3 regions of the Colwellia sp. SU-HH00943 genome follow, and region 3 is predicted to be linked to each of the others. Evidence: predicted binding sites of a transcription regulator. Region 3 holds the regulator's gene; each other region holds the start of a gene.
The links. Region 3 encodes FliA, which starts transcription of late flagellar genes. Its sites were predicted from a motif close to CTAAAGNTNNNNNNNNNNNNGCCGATA; they were not measured.
Positions count from the first base shown of each region.

Region 1: a site for FliA is predicted at 2,169-2,195, ahead of AC27GZ_RS09575 (flagellar protein MotY). Genes of this name have one in related genera too.
Region 2: a site for FliA is predicted at 1,634-1,660, ahead of pomA (flagellar motor protein PomA). Genes of this name have one in related genera too.

Region 1 is NZ_BAAJLW010000003.1:237,154-241,306, forward strand. It holds gene AC27GZ_RS09560 (Grx4 family monothiol glutaredoxin) at 215-559, shown strand; gene AC27GZ_RS09565 (peroxiredoxin) at 670-1,275, shown strand; gene rnt (ribonuclease T) at 1,356-2,057, opposite strand; gene AC27GZ_RS09575 (flagellar protein MotY) at 2,231-3,148, shown strand; gene AC27GZ_RS09580 (M1 family metallopeptidase) at 3,403-4,153, shown strand, end outside.
Region 2 is NZ_BAAJLW010000002.1:57,011-61,163, forward strand. It holds gene dxs (1-deoxy-D-xylulose-5-phosphate synthase) at 1-167, opposite strand, end outside; gene ispA ((2E,6E)-farnesyl diphosphate synthase) at 212-1,102, opposite strand; gene AC27GZ_RS05450 (exodeoxyribonuclease VII small subunit) at 1,112-1,363, opposite strand; gene pomA (flagellar motor protein PomA) at 1,745-2,512, shown strand; gene AC27GZ_RS05460 (flagellar motor protein MotB) at 2,565-3,506, shown strand; gene thiI (tRNA uracil 4-sulfurtransferase ThiI) at 3,633-4,153, shown strand, end outside.
Region 3 is NZ_BAAJLW010000005.1:170,524-174,676, reverse strand. It holds gene AC27GZ_RS14760 (chemotaxis protein CheA) at 1-936, opposite strand, end outside; gene AC27GZ_RS14755 (protein phosphatase CheZ) at 949-1,692, opposite strand; gene cheY (chemotaxis response regulator CheY) at 1,782-2,165, opposite strand; gene AC27GZ_RS14745 (RNA polymerase sigma factor FliA) at 2,234-2,953, opposite strand; gene AC27GZ_RS14740 (MinD/ParA family ATP-binding protein) at 3,037-3,879, opposite strand; gene flhF (flagellar biosynthesis GTPase FlhF) at 3,965-4,153, opposite strand, start outside.

The sequences.
Region 1 (4,153 bases), on a different contig from region 3:
ACTCGGGTATTAGTTTATACTATATAGACAGCTTACTGTATAGGTTTTCTTTAGTTATTTTTCAAGGTGCTAGCTAAAATTTAATCATATTTTAAGTATTTATTATATTGTGTTGAAAACGACATTTTTGTCACCATTATTTGTTAATCTGTGGCAAACAATCAGTAAGCCAAGTTCAACTCAATATAATAAGTATTATTTATTAGAGGTTATTATGGATACTATAGAACGTATTAAAGAACAAATCAGTGAGAATTCAATTTTACTTTATATGAAAGGCTCACCAAAATTACCAAGCTGTGGTTTTTCTTCTCAAGCATCACAAGCATTAATTTCTTGTGGTGAGCAGTTTGCTTATGTTGATATTTTACAAAATCCAGATATTCGTGCTGAGTTACCTAAGTATGCTGATTGGCCTACTTTCCCGCAATTATGGGTTGAAGGTGAATTAGTTGGTGGCTGTGACATTATTATTGAAATGTTTCAACAAGGTGAATTACAAACCTTAATTAAAGAAGCTGCCGCTAAAAACGCATCAGAAGAAGCAAGTGCAGAATAAATTTATTTAAAACTTCAATACCCATTGAAATTTTTTAATTAGATACAATAATAAATTGTGATTTCTCAATTTATTTATATAAATTTTTATAACAAAAAACGGAGCACAAAATGAGTGTATTAGTTGGTCGTCCAGCACCGGACTTCACTGCAGCAGCAGTATTAGGCAGTGGTGAAATTGTAGATAGCTTTACTTTAAGCGAAGCTATTAAAGGCAAAAAAGCAGTAGTATTTTTCTACCCGTTAGATTTTACTTTTGTTTGTCCTTCTGAGCTTTTAGCTTTTGATCACCGTATGGAAGAATTTAAAAGCCGCGGCGTTGAAGTAATTGGTGTTTCTATTGATTCACAGTTTTCTCATAATGCATGGCGTAACACTCCAGTAAACGATGGTGGTATTGGTCCAGTTCAATACACTTTAGTTGCTGATACTAAGCACGAGATCTGTCAAGCATACGATGTTGAGCATCCAGAAGCTGGTGTTGCTTTCCGTGGTTCTTTCTTAATTGATGAAGAAGGTAACGTACGTCATCAAGTAGTTAACGATTTACCATTAGGTCGTGACGTTGATGAAATGCTTCGTATGGTTGATGCACTTCAATTCCACCAAGAGCACGGCGAAGTATGTCCAGCTGGCTGGAACAAAGGTGATAAAGGTATGACTGCTTCTCCAGAAGGTGTAGCTGCTTACCTAACTGATAATGCTGAGCAATTATAAGCTTAATGCATTAATTGATGATTTAAAAAAACCGCGTTAGCGGTTTTTTTATGCCTATTTTTTAGTAAATGGATGAAAGTCTAGCTACTCGTTTCTTCAGTTTGTGTAGCAGGTACTGGTAACGGCCATCCGCCTAATGCTTGCCATTTATTGACGATATAGCAAAATAATTCAGCTGTTTTTTCAGTGTCGTATAGCGCTGTATGAGCTTCGCTGTTATTAAAATCAATCTTAGCTGCTTCGCACGCTTTTGCTAATACTGTTTGCCCTAAAGCTAAACCAGATAAAGTTGTAGTGTCAAAACTAACAAAGGCGTGAAACGGACTGCGTTTGATTTTACAGCGAGTGGTTGCAGCATTTAAAAAGCCCAAATCAAAAGCGGCATTATGAGCAACAATAATGGCTCGTTGGCAACCAGCCAATTTCATTTTTTTTCTTACTAATTTGAATATTGTTTTTAACGCAACTTCTTCATCTACAGCACCTCGAAGAGGGTGTGTTGGGTCTATACCTGTAAACTCTAATGCTTTGGGCTCTAAGTTAGCTCCTTCAAACGGGTTAACATTAAATTGTATTGTTTCATCAATTGACAGCTGACCTGAATTTTCATCAAGCGTCAACACTGAAGCTGCAATTTCAAGTAACGCATCTGTTTGGGCATTAAAGCCTGCTGTTTCAACATCAATGACAACAGGAAAGTATCCACGAAATCGTTGCGCCAATAATGGCTTGTCTATTACTTGTTCTACTTCTTCGTCTTTTGTTTTTGCAGTATCTGACATATTATTCTTTTGGTTAGCTGGCAAGTGTTAGGATGAGTAGGGTTGTGGTGATTATCTCAGAAAACTATCCTAAACACGATAGTGTGCTTATGCAAAATAGCCAATAAAATGTTAAAGTTATTTTAATTTCAGACGATATAAATAATGTCGCCAATTAATTATGTTGCAATATCATGAAAATAAACGCTTCAAGCACATATAAATGTTTCTTCACATCGTCACTTTTTGTCACTGTGTTTTTTGTACTATTCTTTATTTTTACTGCTTCACAAGCACAGGCAGGTATTCGCCAATATAGCGCTACTTTAGGAAATTCTCAGTGGCAACTAGCAGATAATTCACGCTTACAGTGCACATTAGCTCATCAAATCCCTAATTACGGGCAAGCACGATTTTCAGCAAAAGCGAGCCGTCAGTTAAACATGGAATTTGAATTAGATATGATGCTCTTGCCTGATAACTATTCTCTTGCCCAGGTTCGTAGTGAATCACCTAAGTGGAAACCTGGCAATGGTGGTCGCGTTTTAGCTGACATGAAACTTTATAAGCAATTTAACCCAAGCTTACCTAAGAAAGTTGCTTGGACTATGTTAAGCGAGCTTGAGCAAGGAATGAACCCAACCTTTTATTATAATGATTGGTATAGCGAGCAAGACGAAGTGTCTGTGGGATTATCAAATGTGCGCTTTAAAACCGCTTATAGAAATTTTGTTTCATGTGTAGGTAATTTACTTAACTATAGCTTTGATGATATTGCTTACACGGTTTTAAACTATCAATCTAACAGTGACCAGTTTACTAAAGCCTCGCAAAGACGTATTAATATGATACGTGAATATTTGAGCTTAGATCCTGAACTTGAGTTAGTACTTGTGGATGCTCATTCTGATAGTTATGGTGGCCGTTGGTCGAACTTAAAGTTATCAGAAAAACGTGCTAATAAAATTCGTGAATATTTTGTAGCCAATGGCATTGATGCAAGCAGAATTGAAGCGAAAGGTTATGGTGAAAAACGCCATATTGCATCAAATGGTACCATTTTAGGCCGTGATAAGAACCGCAGAGTTGTGATTCAAATGCAAAAAATGTAGTAAAATGCCAGTAGCTGTATAACTTGTTTTTTTGAAGTCGATGATAGTGATTGTTGAAAAACGTTATACAGCGTTACGTTTAAACGCTTTTACTTTTAATCTCTATTTTCACACTCAATAGTGTAAACCATTCTTGCAAATTCGTTAGTTTTTCTAAATACCTTTATTATCGTAATTAGTTGAATAAGCCTGTCGATTCGCTGTAATCTACAGGCTATTTTTTAAGCCTTGTAAATTATATTGGGATTTATTTAATGAAAATTTTTTTACGACTCATCTTGCTTGCTATGCTGTCTGTTTCACAGCTAGTTTCAGCTTCAAAGGGTAGTGTTTTAAATGATGTTTATACTTATTCAAACTATGATCAAGTCATCACAACGCACCTTTATTTAGATCTCAATGTTGATTTTAACCAAAAGTCATTATCAGGTTTTGCAGAGTTATCTTTAAAGTGGTTATCTGCTCAAGCAAACACGGTTGTATTAGATACACGTGATCTTGTTGTTCACAAGGTCATGGCAAAAAATACACAAGGTGTGTGGCAATCAGTAAATTTCACTCTTGCTGAGCGTGATGATGTTTTGGGCGCTAAACTGACAATAAACACTCAAGGACAATCGAAAAAGCTACGTATTTACTATCATTCAACTGAAAAAGCTTCAGGCCTGCAATGGTTATCAGCTGCGCAAACAGCAGGTAAGAGTCAACCGTTTCTTTTTAGTCAAAACCAAGCCATTCACGCTCGCTCTTGGATACCTATCCAAGATACACCAAGTGTGCGTGTAACTTATACTGCTCGTATAACCACTGATAAAGAGTTACTTGCAGTGATGAGTGCAAATAACGATCCTGATACTGCACGTGACGGCGATTACTTCTTCTCGATGCCACAAGCTGTTCCTGCCTACTTAATTGCAATTGCTGTGGGTGATTTACAATTTAAAGCCATGAGTCATCAAACAGGAATTTACGCTGAAGAGTATATTCTTGATAGGGCTGTTGCCG
Region 2 (4,153 bases), on a different contig from region 3:
GTACCCAAGCCTGAAGCAAAGTGACCACTACTTTTACTAACCGAATTTAATAAATAGCTACGAAGTTCATTACTGATTTTTGGCAATTGCTCTTGTACTATATTTCGCAGATCTTTTGGCGAATCAATTTGAGCAAGTAATGGATAGTCAGCAAGGTTTGTAGTCATAGTGTAATATTCAAGTCGCTATTATTGGTATATTAAATTTAGGGTTAGTGGCTACGCTTAACTATGAAGGTAGCAAATTCCTCTAAAGACTGCGTATTGTACGGTAAACTAGCTAAAGCTTGAAGCGCTTGCTGCAATAAGTTTTCAGCTTTTTCTTGCGCGCCTTGTAAACCAAGCAAGGCAGGATAAGTACTTTTATTGGCGGCAAGGTCTGAGCCCTTTGGCTTACCAAGTTCTTCTTCGCTAGAGGTAATGTCAATAATATCGTCTTGCACTTGGTAAGCTAAGCCAATAAGTTGTGCGTATTGCTCTAATGCTTGTTTTTCTGCTGAATTAACTTGCATAGAGCACTCTGCAGCCATTAATACGCAGGCTTTCAATAGCGCCCCAGTTTTTAGCATGTGTAATTGTTCAAGCTGCTGTAAATCAATTGCTTGATCGGTTGCTGATAAATCAAGCGCTTGACCACCACACATGCCTTGGTAGCCGGAAGCTGCTGCCAACTGTTGGATAAGTTTGATTTGTTTGCTTTGTACTGCTTCAGAAAATTGATGATTAGCGAGGATGTCAAAAGCAAGGGTTTGCAGTGCATCACCAGCTAAGATAGCCGTCGCTTCATCAAAGGCTTTATGACAGGTTGGTTTGCCTCGTCTTAAATCGTCATCATCCATGGCTGGTAAGTCATCATGTAATAAGGAATATGCATGAATACATTCAAGGGCAGCTGCAATGGCATCTATATCAGATTGCTCAGTGCCTAGGGCTTCACCTGTGATATAGGCTAAATAAGGTCGCATTCTTTTGCCACCAATCAGTAAACCATAACGCATCGCAGCAAGTAATTTTTCATCATTGATGGCTAATTGATCAAGTTGTTTGGTTAGAAATTGATTAATTTGCATTTGGTGGTGTTGATAATTAACTAAGTTACTCACAAATTTTACCTATGAATGCTCATCATTTGAGACTGTATAGTTAGTTAATTGTTGCTCGCCATTTTTTTCTAATAAAATTTTCACTTTTTGTTCAGCGGCTTGCAGTTTAGTTTGACTCACCTGGCTTAAGTTTAGGCCTCGTTCAAATAAAGCCATAGATTCTTCCAAGCTTAGCTCCCCTTGCTCAAGGTTTTGTACAATAGTGTCGAGCTCAACGAGAGACTCTTCAAAACTGAGGTTTTCTAATTTTTTCTTTGCCATGTAAATTTCTCTGGGGCGCTAACATTTTAGGACTAGGCGCAAACTTACCTTAGCTAAGCGCGTTGGTCAATGTAGACTTACTTTCTAGTTACTATTTTCCTTTCTATTAGCTTACATTTATTTGTAACAAGCTTGTTATTTACCGAAAAAGGTACTTTTTACTGCGTCAGTTTCTCTGTAAAGAAAAATCAAAAATAATAAATCTGTGCATATTTCAATCGTTAACTACTTCTTATCTCAAGTTCAGACTATATTTATTTAAAACAAGCTATTAAGTTATTGACTGCATGGGCGATAACATAAGTATTAGCGAATATTTATTGCTTCATGTACTATTATTTTATTAGTGCTATTTGGATTTGGTAGTTTTAGGAGAGATTTGTGGATTTAGCAACGTTAATTGGTATTGTTGGCGCCATCGGTTTACTTGTTATGGCAATGATACTATCTGGCGACATCATGATGTTCGCTGATACTCAGTCAGTATTAATTGTATTTTGTGGTTCAATTTTCATCGTATTATCAAATTATAATTTAAGTCAGTTCTTCGGTATTGGTAAAATTATCGGCAAAGCCTTTATGTTCAAACTGGAAAAACCAGAAGAATTAATTGAGAAAGCGGTTGATATGGCTGACGCTGCGCGTAAAGGTGGCTTTTTAGCTTTAGAAGAAGCTGAAATAACAAACCCTTTTATGCAAAAGGGTGTTGATATGCTAGTGGATGGTCATGATGCTGACGTTGTTCGTGCTACTTTACAAAAAGATATAAACCTTACCACAGAACGTCACGAAACTGGTTCAAATATGATGATGGCCTTAGCTGATGTAGCGCCAGCAATGGGGATGATCGGTACGTTAATAGGCTTAGTAGCTATGCTGTCGAACATGGATGATCCTAAATCTATTGGTCCAGCGATGGCTGTTGCCTTATTAACTACGCTTTATGGTGCTTTTCTAGCAAATGTTATTGCCATTCCGATTGCCTCAAAGTTAAAGCTACGATTAGCTGAAGAAAAGATGAACCAAGAACTAGTGCTTGATGCGGTTTTAGGTATCCAAGACGGGCAAAATCCGCGTGTAATCGAAGGGTTATTGAAAAACTATTTAGCTGAAGGTAAGCGCGCTATTGATACCACAGGTGACGAGTAGTTGATGATGCAATCCCTTGAGCTGTTAACTGTGAGAAATGTAAGGAGGGCATATGTCTGAAAAAGAATGTAAGTGCCCACCACCGGGCCTTCCCGCTTGGATGGGGACTTTTGCAGATCTTATGTCCTTACTTATGTGCTTCTTTGTACTGTTACTTTCTTTTTCAGAAATGGATGTACTTAAGTTTAAACAAATTGCTGGCTCAATGAAGTTTGCTTTCGGTGTTCAGAATAAAATAGAAGTAAAAGATATCCCTAAAGGCACAAGTATTATTGCGCAAGAATTCCGTCCTGGTAAGCCTGAGCCAACACCGATAGAGGTGATCCAACAGCAAACCATGGAAATGACTCAACAAATGTTAGAGTTTCAAGCAGGTGATGAAACCTCTGCGGGTGGTCGTCAAGAGCAACGAGGTACTGAACGTGGTGGTCAATCGCAAAATACTGAAGACGCTATGTCTGCAGAATCATTACAACAAGCTAAAGAGCAAATGGAAAGCGCAGCTCAAGAACAGGTAAATGATTTAGTGAAGAAAATTGCAGAGCAGCTTGAACAGCAAATTCAAGATGGTGCAATCGAATTAGAATCTTTAGGTCAGCAGGTGATTATTCGCATTCGAGAAAACGGCTCTTTCCCGTCAGGTTCAGCATTTTTACAACCTAAATTTAGGCCTATTATTCGAGAAATTGGTGAATTGTTGAATACGGTTCCTGGTGAAATTATGGTTTCGGGTAATACCGATAACCGAGGGCTTGATTCAGAATTGTTCAGCTCTAATTGGGACTTATCGAGTAAACGTGCCGTGGCTATTGCCCATGAGTTAATTAAAGTGCCTAACTTTGATCAAACGCGATTAGTGGTTGCCGGACATGCCGATACTCGCCCGCTAGTGCCAAATACAAATGCATTGAATCGTCGTCGAAATCGTCGTGTTGAAATTGCAATTAACCAAGGTAAAGCGAAAGAAACAGAACCCATTCAAGTCACTCAATAAATACTTAAACCCCAAGCAGCAAATTAACTTCCCGTTAGTTTGCTGCTTTGTTCTAGTCGCCTGTCGCTTTTTAATAGTATATAATGCGCGCCAATTCCCAGCCGTTATTATTTAGGTTATTTGTCGATGAAATTTATCGTAAAGCTGCAAGCTGAAATCACCATTAAGTCACGCCCCGTGCGTAAACGTTTTACCAAAATTTTAGACTCAAACATTAAGAATGTTTTGCGCCGTGTCGATGAACAAGTTACTACGCGCATGAATTGGGATAATGTTGAAGTTAACACCAAAGACAATAGCCCAGAAAACCGTGAACGTTTAGTTGAAGCCTTAAAGTGCATTCCGGGCGTACCTTTATTTTTAGAGGTTCAACAATATCCTTTTACCGATTTGCATGATATTTATGAAAAAACTTTAGCTGTTCACGCTAAAACCATTGAGAACAAAACTTTTTGTGTGCGAGTTAAGCGTACAGGAAGTCATGACTTTAATTCGCTTAAAGTAGAGCAATATGTTGGTGGTGGTTTGAACCAAGCGGTTGAAAGTGCAAAAGTTAAACTGAAAAAACCTGACGTGACCATTCATTTAGAAGTTAAAAATAATGATTTGTTTATTGTCACAGAACGTCATCAAGGTCTAGGTGGCTT
Region 3 (4,153 bases):
CGCTTTTGCTGATGCTTTAGCTGGCTTACTAGCTGCTTTAGCTGCGGGTTTTGCTTTTGCAGCGGGAGCTTTAGCAGGTGTAGGTTTAGCTTTAGGCGTTGACGCTACTGGTGTTTCAGGTTCAGCAGGCGTTGTATCTGCTGCTTTTGGTGCTTGACCCTTACCATGTAATTCATCTAACAGACTTTCAAATTCATCATCATTAATTTCATCTGAAGCAGTATTTAATGCTGGGGAAGCATTTCCTGTGTCTGAAGAAAAAGCTCCTTGCCCATGAAGTTCATCAAGTAAAGATTCAAATTCATCATCTGATATTTCATCACTATTTGTTGATTCTTCAACTTGTGGGGTTTCAGTAGTAATTGGCGTTTCAACAGCACTTGGAGTGCCGCTACCGTGTAGCTCATCAAGCAAACGTTCAAACTCATCTTCACTCATTTCATCAGTTGAGCTAGACTCTTCATTAACTGGTTCTTCAACTTGCACTTCAGGTTCAGGAGCCGGTTCAGCAGTTAATTGCTCTGGTAAGTCTTCAATTTCCTCACCTTGCGGAACACTCAAACGATGAAGTTCAGCTAAAAGCTCAGGCTCTGCTGCCACTAATGGCTCTCTATTTTGCACTAAGGCAAACATGTCATTAACGGTATCAAGCGCAGATAAAATAGTATCCATCAACTCAGCTGTTACAGAGCGTTGACCATTTCGAAGTAAATCAAATATATTTTCAGCAAAATGACACACGTCAACCAATTCAGTTAACGAAAGAAAGCCTGCACCACCTTTTACTGTGTGAAAACCACGAAAAATTGCATTAAGTAAATCAGCATTATCAACATCATTTTCAAGTTCAACTAATTGCTCTGAAAGCAATTCAAGTATCTCACCCGCTTCAACTAAAAAGTCTTGTAGAATTTCTTCATCTGCTTCAAAAGACATCCGTAACTCCTATTAAAAACCTAGACTTGATAAAAGATCGTCTACATCGTCCTGATCTTCAACAACATCATCTCTACTTTCTGAATTAACAATTGGCCCTTCAACAAGGTTGTCGCCCATCTTAGGTGTTGATTCTGCTTTTGCTTGTTCCGCAGAAATACCAAAGGCTGTTAACATATTGATAAGGCTGTCTTCTACTTCACGTACTAAGTCGATTACCTTACGAATAACTTGCCCTGTTAAGTCTTGAAAGTCCTGTGCCATCAAAACATCAGTCATTAAACTATGTATATGGGCTGTTTCTTTACCCGTTGTGACCAACAGTGTATCAATATCACCGCATAGACTCTTAAATTCTTTTAAGTCTATTTCATTATTCATCAGTTTAGTCCAAGCGGGGTTAACTGCACGAACTTGATCAGCAATATTATCAACAACAGGGAAAATAGACTCAACCGCATCCATCGTTTTGTTTGCGGCTTCTTCAGTACGAGTAATGACATAATTTAATCGTTCTTTAGCATCAGGGATATCTGCCGTCGCTAAATCATTTAAACGGGAATCTAACTGGAAGTTAGTTAATGAGTCATGAAGTTGACGCGTTAACTTACCTATTTCAGCAAACAACTCAGAATTGATTGGGTTTTGAATTTCAGCAATCAACGCATCAGCTTTTTCTTGCTGATCCGTTTCTAAATACTCAACCAAAGATTTAGCCTGCTCCAAAGAAACACGGCCTACCATTGCGATACTCATGCAAAGTCCTTACTATTAAACCAAAGCATTACTAGATTTATCGGGCAATTTACCTATAGCTTTAAAATATTGCCTAATAAAAGCAGAAACTAAGCTAAGCGCTCAAAAATTTTGTCTAATTTTGTTTTAAGCGTTGCTGCTGTAAATGGTTTAACAATATAGCCATTAACACCTGCTTGAGCAGCCATAACAATTTGCTCTTTTTTCGCTTCAGCTGTTATCAATAATACAGGAATGTGCGATAAACTCGCATCAGCACGAATGGCTTTTAATAAGTCAATACCTTGCATGCCAGGCATATTCCAATCGGTTACAACAAAATCAAAGTCACCACCTTGAAGCATCGGTAAAGCTGTACTGCCGTCATCCGCTTCTTGAATATTGGTGAAGCCTAAATCCCGTAACAAATTTTTCACTATACGTCTCATGGTTGAAAAGTCATCAACAACAAGCACTTTCATATTTTTATCCAAGGCACCCTCCAGCGAAACATCTGATTTTCTATTTTATAAATTAATTACTAAGTTACTACTTATTCTACTCAACTTTGCCAAGATTGCATACGTGATTTTAACCTATGCATTGCTTGACTGTGAATTTGGCTCACTCTTGACTCACTCACGTCTAAAACTTGACCAATTTCACGTAAATTTAATTCTTCATCATAGTACAAAGACAGTACTAAAGCTTCTCGCTCGGGTAAAGAGGAAACACACTCACTAAGCCCTTTTTTAAAAGCACTATGCTCAATGTCTTGATAAGGATCATCGCCATGGCAAGATTCATCAAAATTAATAGCATCTTCACTAACACCAAGGTCATCGATACCAAGTATTTTTCCTGTACTAACCTCACTTAATATATGATGGTATTCATTTAATGAAATATCAAGTTTTTCAGCAACTTCTATATCAGTAACATCTCGGCCTAATTCTGCTTCAAGAACTTTAATGGCTTCACTGACCATACGGCTGTTTTTATGTACTGATCGAGGCGTCCAATCACCTCGGCGTATTTCATCAAGCATAGCACCGCGAATACGAATACCAGCAAAAGTTTCAAAGCTTGCCCCTTTGGCGTTATCAAAATTATTTGCAGCTTCGAATAAGCCAATCATGCCAGATTGAATAAGGTCATCAACAAGGACACTAGCGGGTAGACGTGCTAATAAATGGTAGGCAATACGTTTGACTAATACGGTATGCTGTTCTAACAACACCGTTTTATCTATTTGATTGTTGTAAGCGCTCGCTTTTACCACGTTATATCATTCTCGCTCAAACTATACTGTTTATTGAATCAATTTATTATTGTTTACCCTTACTAAGGGTGGTGAATTAATTACTAATAATCAAGTAATTGTTCAATAAAAAACTCTAAATGACCGGAGGCTTGTTTAGGAATAGGCCAACTTATCACTTTAGTGGCTAGTCCCTTAAAAGCTTTGGCTGCAGGTGAATCTGGAAAGGCTTCAACTATGGCCTGTTGTTTTCGTACAGATTTTCTAATATTTTCATCAAAAGGCACGACAGCGACTAACTCGAGTGCTACATCTAAAAACCTATCGGTCACTTTTGTTAATTTAGCAAAAAGCTGCTGTCCTTCTTTAGGACTACGAACCATATTAGCGACCACTTTAAATTTAAAAACGCCATGGTCTCTGCTCAATAGTTTCATTAATGCATAGCAGTCAGTTATTGATGTAGGCTCATCACAAACCACTAACATCACATCTTGAGATGCTCGAGTAAAACTTAATACCATGTCTGAAATACCCGCAGCCGTATCTACAATAAGTACATCAAACTGGGTTTGCATTTCACTAAAAGCGCGAATTAAGCCCGCGTGCTCTGATGGTGTTAAATCAACCATAGATTGCGAGCCTGATGTGGCAGGAATAATTTTTATGTTGCTAGGGCCAGTAATAATAATATCATCAAGTTCACACTCGCCTGATAATACATGAGAAAGGTTTTGTTTAACTCTTAACCCCAACATAACGTCAACATTAGCTAAACCTAAGTCAGCATCAAGTACTAACACTCGTTTGCCCTGTTGACCCAGTGCTATTGCAGTATTAAGGGAAACATTCGTTTTACCAACGCCACCTTTACCACCCGAAACTGCGATTACTTTAACTTTTTTTAAGTCCTTCATTTTTCTTAAGCCGCTCGCTTGATCTGCCATTAACACTACTTCTTTGATAATTCTTATTATATTACTTCTTTACAGCCATGAAGAAAACTACAATTATTAAAGTACTATGACTTTATTACATAGCGACGGCTGGTGCTACCGGCATTGACCGTGCGCTTGTATAAAGATTGCTCTTTACTGACTTTGCTGCCATTTTGTCCGCAAGCGTAACTAATTTCTCAGCATTTGCAACTTTAATATCTTCAGGAACTCGCTGACCATCTGTAAGGTACCCTATTGGTAAGCCATTTTGAATTGAAGTTGT